Linked DNA regions of Oligoflexus sp.. The main gene of each other region encodes a partner of the protein of the gene in region 2 in a complex. Links are inferred from orthologs where the notes say so. Each region holds a gene or a part of one and is shown on either strand. Other genes may lie near its edges.

Region 1 (5,481 bases), on a different replicon or contig from region 2:
TATCGCCTTCGCAGATTCGTCGTTTCAACCTGAGAACCGGTGATACGGTTTCGGGTCAGATTCGTCCGCCGAAAGACAGCGAGCGCTACTTTGCTCTCTTGAAAGTGGAAGCGGTGAACGGCGCGGCTCCGGATCCAGGTTTCGATAAGATCCTGTTCGACAACCTGACCCCGCTTTATCCCATGCAGAAATTCAAGATGGAAGTGGGCGGCTCGAACTATTCGACCCGTATCATCGACATCATGTGTCCGATCGGTAAAGGCCAGCGTGCTCTGATCGTGGCCCCTCCGCGGACCGGTAAAACCGTTCTTCTGCAGAATATTGCTCACTCGATCGAGAAGAACCATCCGGAAGCCATCCTGATCGTCCTCCTCATCGACGAACGCCCCGAAGAAGTGACGGACATGGAACGCTCGGTGAAGGGTGAGGTTATTTCCTCGACCTTTGATGAGCCTGCCCAGCGCCACGTCCAAGTGGCTGAGATGGTGATCGAGAAGGCGAAACGTCTGGTTGAACACAAACATGACGTAGTTATCCTGCTCGATTCGATTACCCGTCTGGCCCGAGCCTATAACTCTGTTGTACCTCCCTCTGGAAAGATTCTTTCAGGTGGTGTAGATTCCAACGCGCTGCACAAACCAAAAAGATTTTTTGGCGCAGCCAGGAATATTGAGGACGGCGGTTCCTTGACCATTATCGCGACGGCCCTTGTGGATACCGGCTCGCGTATGGACGAGGTGATCTTCGAAGAATTCAAAGGTACGGGTAACATGGAACTCGTTTTGGACCGCAAACTGGCGGAAAAACGCGTGTTCCCTGCGATGGACATCAACAAGTCCGGGACTCGTAAGGAAGAGCTGCTCTTGCCTAAAGACGTGCTCAACCGCATGTGGATTCTGCGGAAACTGCTGCAGCCTCTGAACACGGTGGATGCTATGGAATTCCTTCTGAATAAGATGGAGAAGACCAACACCAACCAGGACTTCCTGGAATCCATGAACGGTTAATCAAAAGCACCAGCCCATGGGATGCTCGATTGGCGAAGCATCTAGGGCTGGTTTGATGCGCGGAAGGAATTGAGTATGAAAAAGGAAATTCACCCGAACTATCAGGTTTCCAATGTTATCTGCGCCTGCGGTAACAAATTCGAAACCCGCTCGGTGAAAAAAGAAATCCACGTCGAGATCTGCAGCAGCTGCCACCCCTTCTTCACCGGCAAGCAGAAGCTGATGGATACCGCCGGTCGTATCGAGAAGTTCAAGAAGAAATACGCTCGCAGCTAATCTCTGCGCCGCGTTTTGGCAGCCCAAAGTCTCTCCAAGGCCCTATCTGGTCGGAGAGGGTTTGGGCTTCGCTTTTTGAACCGACGGCAAGCAGGAGGCTCAGTCCCCAATGTACGATAAACTTGAATCCATTGAATTCCGCTTTGTGGAAATCGACAGCCTGATGTCCCGCGATGGACTGAGTGGGGCTGAGATCACCAAACTTTCCCGCGAAAGGGCCGGTTACGCGGAAATCATCGCCGCCTACCGCGAATATAAAAAGCTCAAGAGCGATCGTGATGCCGCGAAGCTGATGCTCAATGAAGAGCCGGATGCCGAACTGCGCGCCATGGCCAAGGAAGAACTCGAAACCCTGGAACTGCGTTTGGTGGAAGTGGAAAAAGAGCTTCAGATCCTGACGCTGCCGAAGGACCCCAACGACGATCGCAACGTGATCGTGGAAGTCCGGGCCGGAACGGGTGGCGAGGAGGCCTCGCTGTTCGCCGCTGATCTTCTGCGAATGTATACGCGTTTTGCCGATAAATGCGGCTGGAAGACCGAACTCATGTCGGTGACCGAATCGGCCACCGGGGGTTATAAGGAAGCCATCATCCTGATCAAGGGTGACAAGGTTTACCGCCGCCTGAAATTTGAATCCGGCGTGCACCGCGTGCAAAGGGTCCCGGCGACCGAAGCCCAGGGCCGTATTCATACCAGTGCCTGCACCGTGGCGATCCTGCCTGAAGCGGATGAAGTGGATGATGTGCCGATCGACTCGAAGGATCTGGAAATCACTCTTTGCCGTTCCTCAGGTGCGGGCGGTCAGCACGTGAACACCACCGACTCGGCCGTGCGCATTCTGCATAAGCCCTCGGGCCTTGTCGTGGAATGCCAGGACGAGCGTTCCCAGATCAAAAACCGTGAAAAAGCCATGAAGGTTCTTCGCTCCCGCCTTCTGGAAAAAGCCCAGAAGGAGCAGGCCGACGCCATCAGCGCCGACCGGAAAAGCCAGGTCGGTTCCGGCGACCGCAGTGAACGGATTCGAACCTATAACTTCCCGCAAAGTCGCGTGACCGACCATCGCATCAACCTGACTCTTTATAAATTGAGTGAGGTGATGGAAGGAGACCTTGCGGAGATCGTCGATGCTCTGGCAGCCTATCATCAGACCGAACTTCTTAAAAATGAACTCGATAAGGTGCAAGGCGTATCATGAGCCAACAGATCTGGACCATCAAGGATGTGATCGACTGGTCGATTCCCTTTCTCAAGGAAAAGGGTTCACCGAGCGCCCGGCTGGATGCCGAACTTTTGCTCAGTGATGTCCTGGCCTGTCGCCGACTTGATCTTTATCTGGATCATCATAAGCCTTTGAATAACGAGGAACGCAGCGCCTTTCGCGATCGCATCCGGCGGCGTTCCCTGGGTGAGCCGGTGGCCTATATCCTGGGCAGGAAGGAATTTTATGGCCATGAATTTTCCGTCGGCCCGGCGACCCTGATTCCGCGCCCGGAAACCGAGCACCTGGTTGAAATCCTTCTGAAAAGTTTCCCGGACGACAGCCAGCTCACAGGCCTTGATGTGGGAACCGGGACCGGCTGCATTGCGATCAGTCTGAAAAAAGCGCGGCCGCAGTGGAACCTGGAAGCCTGGGACGTCAGTCACGAGGCTTTGAGCGTCGCGGCAAAGAACGCCGAAAAACTTTCTGCGCCGGTGACCTTGGAGCAGCGTGATGCTCTGAAGGATGCAAGCTGGTCGGCCTGCCTTCACGGCTTTGATTTCATAGCCTCCAATCCCCCGTATATCGCGGCGTCTGAACGTTCCGAGCTGCCGGTGTCCGTGGTTCGCTTTGAGCCGAGCCTGGCACTTTTTGCCGAGGAAAGCGGACTGATTTTTTATCGGACCTTCGCGCGGAAGGCTGCCCAGAGTCTTCGCAAAGGCGGCAAAATTTTCCTTGAAATCGGCTCCGGACAGGCTTCTGATGTATGCTTGTTATTAGAGGAATCAGGCTGGCAGGACATTGCCGTTCATCAGGATCTGGCAGGACTGGATCGCGTGATTACTGGAACAGCTCCTCTCACATAAGCTCCCGTTTAGGAAGGCTGTAAAGAGCGATGGTCGATCAGCAGCAGTACTCCTGGCCCCTGTTTCGACGTTTTCTGTTCCTGTGCCTCGGTGCCGGCACAGTCCTTATGCTTTTGGCCTATCTTTACCGCTCCATCATGATCGGACTCGTGACGAGCGCGATCATCTCCTACATCGCGGCTCCCGGTATCAATTATCTTTGCGAGATCCTCCCCGTCACGCGCAAGACGCTGGTCGGGATTTTGATTTTCCTTGTGGTGACGATCTGTACGCTCGGTGCGGTGCTCGGCATTCCTTACATCTATCAGGAGCTGCTGAATATCGTGCAGATGGTGCCGGATGCGATGGCCTATGCCGAACGCCTGGCCAAACCTTTGATCGACTGGGCCCGGCATTCGAAGATCGTCCCGGATGAAACCATCGAGGCCGGCTTTCGCAAGATGAACCTTCTGCAGCACGTGATGGGCGCGTCGGATACCATGCAGGGCGTCTTCTCCCGCACGCCCAAGGTTTTGGAATGGGCCTTCAACCTGGCTATGATTCCGCTCTTCACCTATATGATGCTGGCCGACAAGGATGATATCAGGAGCCTTGTGAAAAACTGGACGCCGAAGGATCTGCATCCTCTGATGCGGGTGTTCGTGGCCCGGATTGATACCGTGCTGCGCGCGGTGGTGAAGGGTCAGTTCCTGGTCGCGTTTGTTCTGAGCATCTTTTATATGGCTGGCTTCAGTCTGATCGATCTGCCCTCGGGCATCGCCATCGGTGCGATCGCCGGAATCTGCCGCGTGGTTCCCTACTTCGATGTCTTCGTCGGCCTGATTCTGAGTTCCATTGTGATCATGACGCAGGGCAGCGGCATTGCGGTTTTCATCGGCGTTCTGATCGTCATTGCCGTGGTGCAATCACTCGACGGCATGATCATCACCCCGCGCATCATCGGTGATCGCGCGGGACTGCATCCGATTATCGTTATCGCTTCGGTTTTCTCTTTTGGTCACTGGTTCGGCCTTTTGGGTGTCCTCCTCGCGGTCCCGATTGTGGCGGCCTCTGTGGTGGCTTTGCAGATTTGTCTGCCTTACTTACAAAACTCACCATTTTATCGCCTGCCGCCCTCTTAGCCGCGGAACTCGGCGCGATCACCAACACAAAATTCGTCTTGTCCTTTTCGATGCTGGCCAGGTTTTCCAGCTTGTCAAGATGCACGGCCTCTTCGGGGCCGCTGATATCAAAGACGAGCAGCGAGCGCCGATCGTTTCCTAATACTTTCATACAGCTGGCTATCAGCGCCGGACGGCGGTAAGGTGTATCCAGGATGACCAAAGGGAATTCCACCTGACTGTAATGCGAAAGCCAGGCATCGCGTTCCTCGGGCTCACGTGGCGGGAAGCCTAGATAGAGAAAGGGTCCATTGAGAAATGGACAGATCGAAAGGGCGGCTGTCACAGAACTGGGACCGGGTATGGGTGAGACATGGGCGCCGGCCGCGTAGGCGACTTCGAGCAGCTTATTGCCCGGATCAGCCAAAGTGGGAGTGCCTTGGTCGCTCATGAACACCACGGTCTGACCGGATTTCAGAGCTTTTTTGACGGCATCAATGGTGTCGAGTTCGAGATGCTCTGTCAAACGAAGGTAGTCACGATGGATGGAAGCGGCCTTGAGTGTTTGTCGGGCAACCTTGTCCTCTTCGAAGACGATGAGGTCGGCTGTCCGCAAAGCTTCCAAACTGCGCAGGGGAATATCGTTTGGGTTTCCAAGAGCATTGGCTGCCATTATGAGCTTGCCGCTCGGGCTTTCGGTATGTGATGGGATCAAAGGGGCGTCCTTTCCGGTTCAACCTGAAGTCCAGCCTTGGGAAAATCCTGGGTTTATGATAATGGAACTGTTTCCGCGTGTGTCGAGTAACATATTCTCGTGGAGTTGAAAAGCTCACGGGAATTAGCCAGAGATAGGGCTATATCGATCGATGAGTCGGCTGAGTCAAGCAAAAGTCCCTGAACATGTGGCCATCATCATGGATGGCAATGGCCGTTGGGCTCAAGGGCAGGGTCAGGCCCGGGTTTATGGTCATCAAAGTGGCGCGCAGCGGGTGCGTGATGTGGTCGAAGCTGCTGGCAATGCCGGCGTGAAAGTT
Region 2 (2,797 bases):
AGTCCTCGGGCGCGATATCGCTCTTCGTCAGAGCGATCAGATGCTTTTTATTGGCAAGGCTTTCACTGAAAGAGCGCAGCTCATTTTCCAGCGTTTCATAGGCATCAAGAGGAGGCATTTCATCCAGGGCGAAAGGATCGATCACATAGACAACGACCTTCGTGCGCTCCAGATGCCGCAGAAATTCATGACCCAGGCCCTTGCCTTCGCTTGCGCCTTCGATCAAACCGGGAATATCCGCGGCCACAAAACTCGCGTTGCCCCATTCATCCATTTCGGGAACGGCCACAACACCAAGCTGGGGAATCAAAGTCGTAAAGGGATAATCCGCGATCTTGGGACGAGCCGCACTGATGCTGCTCAGAAGCGTGGATTTTCCCGCGTTGGGAAAGCCGGCAAAACCCACATCCGCAATCAGCTTCAATTCCAGGCGCAATTCCATCTCGACGCCTTCACCACCATTGGTGCTTTCGTGCGGAGCCTGGTGCGTTGCGGAAAGAAAGCGAATGTTGCCAAGACCACGCTTGCCGCCCGGTGCGAGACAAATTCTTTGTCCGTCTTCGAGTACTTCTGCGACGAGCTTGCCTGTCTCGGCATTGTAAGCCTGCGTTCCGACCGGAACGGGAATCTCAAGATCCTCACCGTTACGACCCGTGCAGTTATTGGTGCCGCCTTTGGCTCCATTTTCCGCTGCGTAACGCCGCCGATAGTAGAGTCCACTCAGACTGTTCAGCTGAGCTTTGCCCACGAGATAAACGCTGCCGCCGAAGCCGCCATCACCACCATCGGGTCCAAGTTTGGGCGCATTTTTGGCCGACTTAAAGCTGACCATACCCGGTCCGCCATCGCCAGAACGCACGGTTATTTCTGTTTCATCAACGAATGCCACAACTTGGCCCTCCGCATAGGGGGATACTTTTCAGGCTTGATTCCAATTGCAGGCGTGAAGGTGGGGAAGAATCAACAATCATCCTGCTCTGGCTCGTGCTTATACCGCTGAAGCCGAGAGAGGTCAAATTCGAACGTGTCAGAAGGTGAGAAATAACACGTTCGAATTTCGCTTAATCTCAGACTGGAACGACGCTGACTCTTTTGCGTTTCGAAGAGGTGTTGAATTCAACTTTGCCATCAACGAGAGCAAACAGAGTGTAGTCCTTGCCAGTTCCCACGTTGTTACCAGCGTGGAACGTACTGCCAACCTGACGGACGATAATGCTACCGGCCGTGATGGTTTCGCCGCCGTATACTTTTACGCCGCGATATTGGGGATTGGAGTCGCGGCCGTTCTTTGTACTACCGCCAGCTTTCTTGTGAGCCATGACGTTTACTCCTTGTTAGGGTCGCTTAGGATTTGATGCCGCTGATTTCAAGAACCGTAACCGGTTGCTTGTGACCGCGGGTGCGCTTGTAGTCTTTACGGCGTTTGAATTTACCGATCAGAACCTTCTTATTGAAAGTCTGGGTTTTCACCACAGCTTCAATGCTCGCACCGCTAACGAAAGGAGCGCCAAGCTTGGTCTTGTCTCCACCTACCAGCAAAATGTTAGAAAAGCTGACTTTGTCGCCTTCTTTTTTGCCTTCCAGAAAATCGACGGTAATTTGATCGCCTTGGCTAACACGGTACTGATGGCCGCCAGCTTGGAAAACGGCAAACATGAATATCTCCTTCCGATTCATCCGGGTTTGAACCACCCGAAAAGGTCTATCTATCGAGCTTAAACCTATTCAAAGAATAGGGATCCTAGCGAACTGAGGCTAGAGAGCGTCACATAATCTTAAATCAGCCCCTCGCTGTCAATAACAATTCACCTGAAATCCGCATGTGCGAAGCCCGCGGCGCATCCGCCACCAGGCAAATAGCGCCGTCTAAAAGGCTATAACTGCCGAGTCAGGAGAATCTCTTCGCTCTAACCCATGAATTTAAGTGAGTCGTATTTATGGCATGGTATGTGCTGATGAGTCATGGAAAGCCAAAACGGTGTATCGGCATGCGAGAAGGAAACTTGAGTCGTGACAAATATCAATAACAATAGTTTCACGAAAAGTTCGCGCGGATCGGATACCTGGACTGACAATTTGACAGTCAATGAATCCACGAACCCTCGCGCCGCACCTTCTGCGGACCCTGGACGCTCTTCACAGAAAAGCCAATTCGCGGAGCACCTCACTGCTCAGGCGCCCAAGACTGGCGCCGTGGCGCGTCCTGCCCAGCAGCCTCCCGTGAGGCCGCAAAGCCCGCGTCCGGCCGCTCCCCTCAAGGCTCAGCCCGTCCAGCAGGAGCAGGCTACGCCAAGACAGCCCGCCCCAACCCCGCGTCGCATGCAAAAATCGGAACCGACTGAGGCTCCATGGAATCGGTCCGCACCCGACACGACAAAAACCTTGGAAGCCGCCGTTCGCACGCCCGGCCCACGCCCGGAAAATGCTAAAGAGACCATAGCAGCAAAACCCAGTCTCAACATGGGTCAGACGCCTGTCCGTGCGCCAGCCGCCGAGGCCTCGGCACCGCTTGTGACGGCCACAGCTTCCATCATAACAAATACTGTGAGCGAGGTCCCGACCGAGGCTATGCCTGAGGCTTTGGAAGACTGGCAGCTGCGTCTTCAAGAGATGCTGGCCACAGGCAATCCTGAACTTTTCATGCAGCAAAATCCCGCTCTCGCGCTTCTCGCGGGACGCCTTGAATTCGTGGAACCCGCGCAAATCCCTGGCCTTGTCGCGCAAAGTCCACTCCTGCAATCCATCCTGAGTCAAACGCAAACGGCCGATGTTTTGCAGGTGGCCATGCCTCTTGAAC
Region 3 (5,752 bases), on a different replicon or contig from region 2:
CGATCCAAAGGATGCGCGACAGCGAGGATGGTTTGGGCTTCGTTGACTTTCAGACCAAGGTTCGAGGCGACGAGGTCGGCAAGGCGGCCAGGCTCGTTCACATCTTCGAGGATCATGAGGATATCAGGGGAGAGGATCTTACCGAGGGTCACAACTTTTTCGAGGCTTTCGCGAACTGCGCGGATAAGGGCTTCGACTTCGCTTGTGGTATTGGCTATCCGGGGTTCCTGGACGTTCTGCACGATCACTTTCGGATAAGGATCGGTCTGAACGAGCTCGGTCACCATCGCCTTATGAAGACCCTGCACCAGAACCTTCATACGACCGTCCGGAAGTTTCCGGGTCCGCATGATGGAACAGACGGTGCCGATATCATAGACATCGAATGGCGGTTCCAGGTGGGCTTCCAGTCCTTCGCCTTCATGTCCCATGACTTTGAAAGCGGAAAGGAAGATCTTCCTCTGTTTGGCTAAGGCACTTTCCACTGCATTGACGCACAGGTCCTCATTAATGAAGACCGGGACAATCATGTTGGGAAATACCACGATATCCTTCAGAGGCAGCAGTGGCATCTCACTGTTGACAACTGCAAGCTTACCTTGATTCGTCTCCGACATGCCTTCACTCCCGCTAGATGAGGACTTTTTTCTCTGACCCTGTATTTTTGTTCGGCTTGCGCCGTGAAAACATGAGTTCTGCGGTTTTTTCCGGCGTTTTGTGGCTTTGGTTCGACCGACAGGTCTACTCTTTTATCTTAATGATAATCCACAAGTCGCCTGCCTGATCACCTTCCACATCGCCAAGACCTTTTAATTTGATGGCCTTCGCGCAGTCAGTATCAGGTCCTAAAACCACTTCACGTTCGATCTTTTCGCGTTTTTCCTGGTGGCCTTGCGCGGAGTGTGTGCGGATGGTGCGCGAGAGTTTGACCACGGTGCGAAATGTTGCGGAAAGTTGGGTCCGCGTGACAAAGATCGGGATCTCAAGGTCCAGCTTCTTGTGCTTCGTGCACCAGTTTTCGAAGCTCATCTCTTCGTAGTGGACAGCGGAACAAAATTCCTGGAGCGCCTGCTCGTCAGTATTCCGTTCGGGAGTTGCAGGAGGACCGGAAGGCTTCTTGTCTCGCTTGCGCGTCAAAGCTCGGGTCCTCCCTGCCCCTTGTCAGTCTGGTTTAGGAACCAGGACACTGACCATCGATGGACGAATCAGTCGTCCGTTCAGCGTATAACCACGTTGGTATTCGTCTTTGACGGTTTCCTCGTCAACATCACCTTCGATTCTTTGAATCGCCTGATGAAAGTTCGGGTCAAACGGCTTGGCGACAGCATCCACAGCTTTCAGGCCGTTAGCCTCGAGCACATGCGTCAGCTGCTTATGGACCATACGGATGCCTTCGACAATCGCATTGCCTGCTTCCTGAGCACCACCCGTGGTCGCAGTGCCAGCCGCGGACGTAGAGCCAGACGCGGAGGTAGAGCCAGACGCGGAGGTAGAGCCAGCCGCCGTCACAGCATCACCCGCCGTCACAGCTTTCTGAAAGCTGTCGAGGACTGGCAAAAGATCCATCAGAAGTTTCTCAGATGCGAATTTCAGAAGGTCCTGCCGGTCGCGCTCGTGGCGGCGACGCATATTGTCCATTTCTGCCAGAGTCCGCAGATAACGGTCCTTGTGCTCCTGAACCTCATCTTCGAGGTGACGGATCTTTTCGTCCTGCAATTCCGCTCCCTCATCAGAACCGTTTGCAGTGGCGCCTGCTTGAGCAGCGCCTTCGTCCTGATCTTTGATGTGGTTGGATTCGTTTTTATTATTTTCAGTTTGCATATCAACGTTCATATAAGGCTTATTGACTCCCTGCTTGCATTGACACGACATGAATTTTTACAACGCAAGCACCTTTACTGCAAGACCTTGTAGTCTTCTGAGGATTTTCAGGCCCTTGCAGGCCCTTTGTTGGCGGGGGCAGGTATGTTCTGACGCCTTAATTCCATTCTACGAGGAGGGCCTGGTGTTGAAAAGTAGGCAAGGGTTGCCGAGCCCTTGTCCTTTGGGATATTCAGCGATGGGCGTTGACAGGGTCGGATCGCATGCGTTAAATCTTTCTCACCCAAAATCGCAGTGTTTCTCGGCTCATGACCGAGATCTTTGCGGATCGCATCAGCATTCGAATTCTGAGTTGCCCATGGAAAATCCTATTGACCAGCTGCCCCCGGATCCTGAACCTACGCCATCCGCGTCCGATCGAAGCCTTCCTTCGGAGACGACGAAACGCTTATCTGCGTTGTCTCGCCGAGGAATACACATCGATGATGCAGATCTCATCACCAGACTTGATCAATATTCGATCGAGGATGTTGTTGAACTGAAAATCTCTCGATTCTTCGATCAAATTGGAACGTTCTACCCAGATGATGTCTATGATTTGATCATGTCCAAAGTGGAAAAGCCCCTGCTTGTCCAGATTCTCCGCCGCGTGGGTGGAAATCAGGTGCAAGCTGCCAAGATTCTGGGCATCAATCGCAACACACTGCGAAAGAAGATCAAGCAATACGGTCTTTGAGATGATCAAAAGCCTTCCATCCTCTGGAAGGCTCTTCTCTTTCCCTCAGCCTTCGTTGGCCTTCGTCAACCCTCGTAGTCCGTCATCGAACCTTCAGCAGCAGCCGTCAACCCTCATAGTCCGTCATCGAACCTTCCTGGAACAAATTCTGGAACGACACGTAATTCGGCTGATAGGCGAGCTTGATCGTTTTCGTTGCACCGTGGCGGTTTTTGGCGATCAAAATTTCAGCAATGCCGGTGAGTTCGGAGGCTGGGTTATAGTACTCGTCCCGGTAAATGAACATGATCATATCCGCATCCTGCTCCATCGAACCCGATTCACGAAGATCGGAGAGCTTCGGCCTTTTATCCGGACGCTGGTCGGGACCGCGGTTCAGCTGGGCGAGAGCGACCACGGGGACTTTCAATTCCTTGGCAAGGTTCTTGAGCCCCATGGAGATTTCGGAAATCTCACGTTCCCGCGAGTCGGGACGGTCGGCGCCCATCGTCATCAGCTGCAGGTAGTCGATCACAATCATGTCGAGACCATTTTCCTTGTGGTATCGACGGCAGCGTGAACGAAGTTCCATCAGACTGATGCCTGGAGTTTCATCAATGCCCATGTGGGTCTTGTGCTCATAAATGCGGCGGGCGCCTTCCATGAGGCGATCCTGCTCTTCATCGCTCAGATCACCTTTACGAAGACGCGACGAGTCCACGCGTGCCACTGCGGAAAGCACACGAGCCATCAGCTGCTCTTTACTCATCTCAAGAGTGAAGATAGCCACTTTTTTGCCCGACAAGGCCGCGTTCGTTGCAAGATTCAACACGAAGGCCGTTTTTCCCATTGCTGGGCGCGCGGCGAGGATCACGAGGTCACTCGGCTGCATTCCGCCGGTGAGCGTGTCCAGATCGTTGAATCCGGTCGTTACACCGGTCACAACACCTTCGAGCTCCAGTTTCCTTTGGATCTCGTCAATCGTCGATTCCAGGACGATATCGGCGGGAACGATGCCCTTGCGGTCATATTCCGATGAAATCTGCAGGAACTGCTTTTCGACGCTTTCAATGAAAGCTTCGATGTTGCCTTCGTAATTCTCGGCGCGCTCCACCACTTCCTGACAGACTTTGATCACGCCACGACGATAGTACATGTTGCGCACGATGCGCGCATAATGCTCAAGGTTTTGCGCAACAGGGCAATTTTCGGTCAGATCAATGAGATACGCAGGCCCCAAATCCCGAACCTGGTTATGACGCAGTTTTTCCGCAACGGTCACAATATCTGCGGACTCACCTGCTGCGGATAGCTGCAAGATGGCTTCGTAGATTTTCTGGTGCGAATCGATGAAAAAATGCTTCGCCTCGAGCATACCCTCGATAAGGGTCAAGCTATCGGCATCGCTCAAAATCGCGCCGAGTACAGCTTTTTCTGCATCGATGGAATGAGGCAGAGATTGTCCTGACGCCATTGGGGAGTCTCAGTGAGGTCTGAATTCCATAGGTCTCGCGAGGGACCTATGGAATTATCAAGGGATTATTGCGGAGCAACAACCCAAACTTTGAATTTCGCGACCACTTCAGGATGCACGCGAACTTCTGCGGAGTAAACACCGACTTTTTTAATTTCTTCGGTCAGCTTGATATCTTTTTTGCTGACTTTTACGCCTTCAGCCGCCAGCAGCTCTTCCAGCTCAGCAGTGGTGACAGAACCGAAAATTTTCTCATCTTCACCAACTTGTTTGGTGACAGTGACGGAAATTTTTTCGATCAAGCCGGCTTGCTTTTTCGCTTCACCGAGGATCAACGCTTTCTTCTTTTCCAGAAGACGTATCTGGTGGTTCAGCGAAGCCTGGTTGCCTTCGTTAGCGACCACAGCCAATCCACGAGGAATCAGGAAGTTACGGGCATAGCCGTTCTTCACTTTAACGAGATCACCGATACGGCCGAGGTTTTCGACGTTTTGGCTCAGAATGAGTCTCATGGATTACTTCTCCTCAGGCTGTCTTTGGGCAGCCGCAGCAGCCTTGGCGAGTTCGACTTTACGAGCGGCGATGTCCACTTCGTCGTCGATCTTAACGACCATAAAGCGCAGAACGTTTTCGTCGATGCGCAGAAGGCGTTCGCACTCAGCTATGTTTTCAGGAGTACTGGCGGCATCATAAAACACATAATGGCCGCGGAAATGTTTACGGATGGGATAAGCCAAACGCTTGGCGCCCCAATCGTTGCGCTGGATCAGCTCGCCGCCGCCGCGCTTCAGGATTTCTTCATAACCCGCGAAAACTTTTTGTTTTTCAGCGTCTGGAAGATCAGCCTTGGCAACCAAGGTAAATTCATACTCGCGTAGTGACACACTACCTCCCTTATGGTTTGAGCAGCCAATCATTATGATCAGCAAGAGAGCTCTAAAACTATGTCATCAACCAGGATTCCGGATCAGACCCTGCAGACGAATCAATGTTTCGTCCACCATCTGCGTCTCGACCTGAATGAGTTCATCCAATGTGAAATTGCCGAGCACCCAATTCGAAACATCACCGACGCCGACAGGTCGGCCCACGCCGAGCTTCACACGGGCGAAGTTTTCCGCACCGCTTTCCGCCATGATGCTACGAATTCCATTATGTCCGCCATGACCTCCGCCGGTTCGGGCTTTCACCTTGCCGAAAGGAACGTCGATGTCATCGTGCATCACGATCACATCCTCGATGGCGATCTTATAAAAGCGCATAGCCTGGGTTACTGAACGGCCGCTGAGATTCATGAACGTCTGCGGCTTGAGCAGCAGACTGTCCGTTCCGCAGACCGGCGCGCGCGCAAAATCGGCATCAAACTTTCGCCCCTGCCAGCTTCCACCAGCACGGGACAGAATTTGATCAAGGATCAAAAACCCAGCATTGTGCCGGGTCTTCTGGTACTTGTCGCCTGGATTGCCCAGCCCTACGATGAGCTTCAATCGGAGCCCTCGGACTTAGGCGTACATCAGGTCCACATGCAATGGGATGCGCTTGACAGGGTCGATCTGAAGTTCGACGACTTTCACAACGCGGGTCTGGCCATTGAATGTTAATTCAAATTGCTTACCGTTTTTGTACGCTTTGCCAAGCCATTTTGGGTCAAACTCAAGCATGATGCTTTGACCTTTGTCCAGCAACACGCCAGGGATGCGACCGCTTTTGCGCAGTTTGCGGATATGGCTTTTACCTTTGAC

Evidence for each region.
Region 1: rplU (region 2) and rpmE share a complex: the UniProt entries of both Bacillus subtilis proteins name them as parts of the 50S ribosomal subunit. The link is inferred for Oligoflexus sp. from one-to-one orthologs.
Region 3: rplU (region 2) and rplI share a complex: the UniProt entries of both Bacillus subtilis proteins name them as parts of the 50S ribosomal subunit. The link is inferred for Oligoflexus sp. from one-to-one orthologs.

What each region holds. Positions count from the first base shown.
Region 1 is NZ_DASTAT010000112.1:15,824-21,304, forward strand. Bases 18-2,682 are described here. They hold rpmE (50S ribosomal protein L31), read left to right. Parts: upstream 18-1,082; coding sequence 1,083-1,283; downstream 1,284-2,682. Other genes in these bases: rho (transcription termination factor Rho), read left to right, coding at 18-1,007; prfA (peptide chain release factor 1), read left to right, coding at 1,393-2,478; prmC (peptide chain release factor N(5)-glutamine methyltransferase), read left to right, coding at 2,475-2,682. In the rest of the region: more of rho, read left to right, coding at 1-17; more of prmC, read left to right, coding at 2,683-3,347; VFO10_RS24720 (AI-2E family transporter), read left to right, coding at 3,377-4,468; VFO10_RS24730 (isoprenyl transferase), read left to right, coding at 5,314-5,481. UniProt on the Bacillus subtilis protein: Binds the 23S rRNA. While neither of the L31 paralogs is essential, this protein seems to function as the main L31 protein.
Region 2 is NZ_DASTAT010000140.1:17,119-19,915, reverse strand. It holds rplU (50S ribosomal protein L21), read right to left. Parts: upstream 1,657-2,797; coding sequence 1,345-1,656; downstream 1-1,344. Other genes in the region: VFO10_RS29095 (flagellar hook-length control protein FliK), read left to right, coding at 2,011-2,797; rpmA (50S ribosomal protein L27), read right to left, coding at 1,068-1,319; obgE (GTPase ObgE), read right to left, coding at 1-889. UniProt on the Bacillus subtilis protein: This protein binds to 23S rRNA in the presence of protein L20.
Region 3 is NZ_DASTAT010000071.1:78,041-83,792, forward strand. The notes cover bases 2,800-5,735. They hold rplI (50S ribosomal protein L9), read right to left. Parts: upstream 4,523-5,735; coding sequence 4,076-4,522; downstream 2,800-4,075. Other genes in these bases: dnaB (replicative DNA helicase), read right to left, coding at 2,800-4,010; rpsF (30S ribosomal protein S6), read right to left, coding at 4,526-4,894; pth (aminoacyl-tRNA hydrolase), read right to left, coding at 4,961-5,497; VFO10_RS16075 (hypothetical protein), read right to left, coding at 5,513-5,735. Also shown: lon (endopeptidase La), read right to left, coding at 1-617; VFO10_RS16040 (hypothetical protein), read right to left, coding at 742-1,137; VFO10_RS16045 (nucleotide exchange factor GrpE), read right to left, coding at 1,162-1,821; VFO10_RS16050 (helix-turn-helix domain-containing protein), read left to right, coding at 2,180-2,557; more of dnaB, read right to left, coding at 2,664-2,799; more of VFO10_RS16075, read right to left, coding at 5,736-5,752. UniProt on the Bacillus subtilis protein: Binds to the 23S rRNA.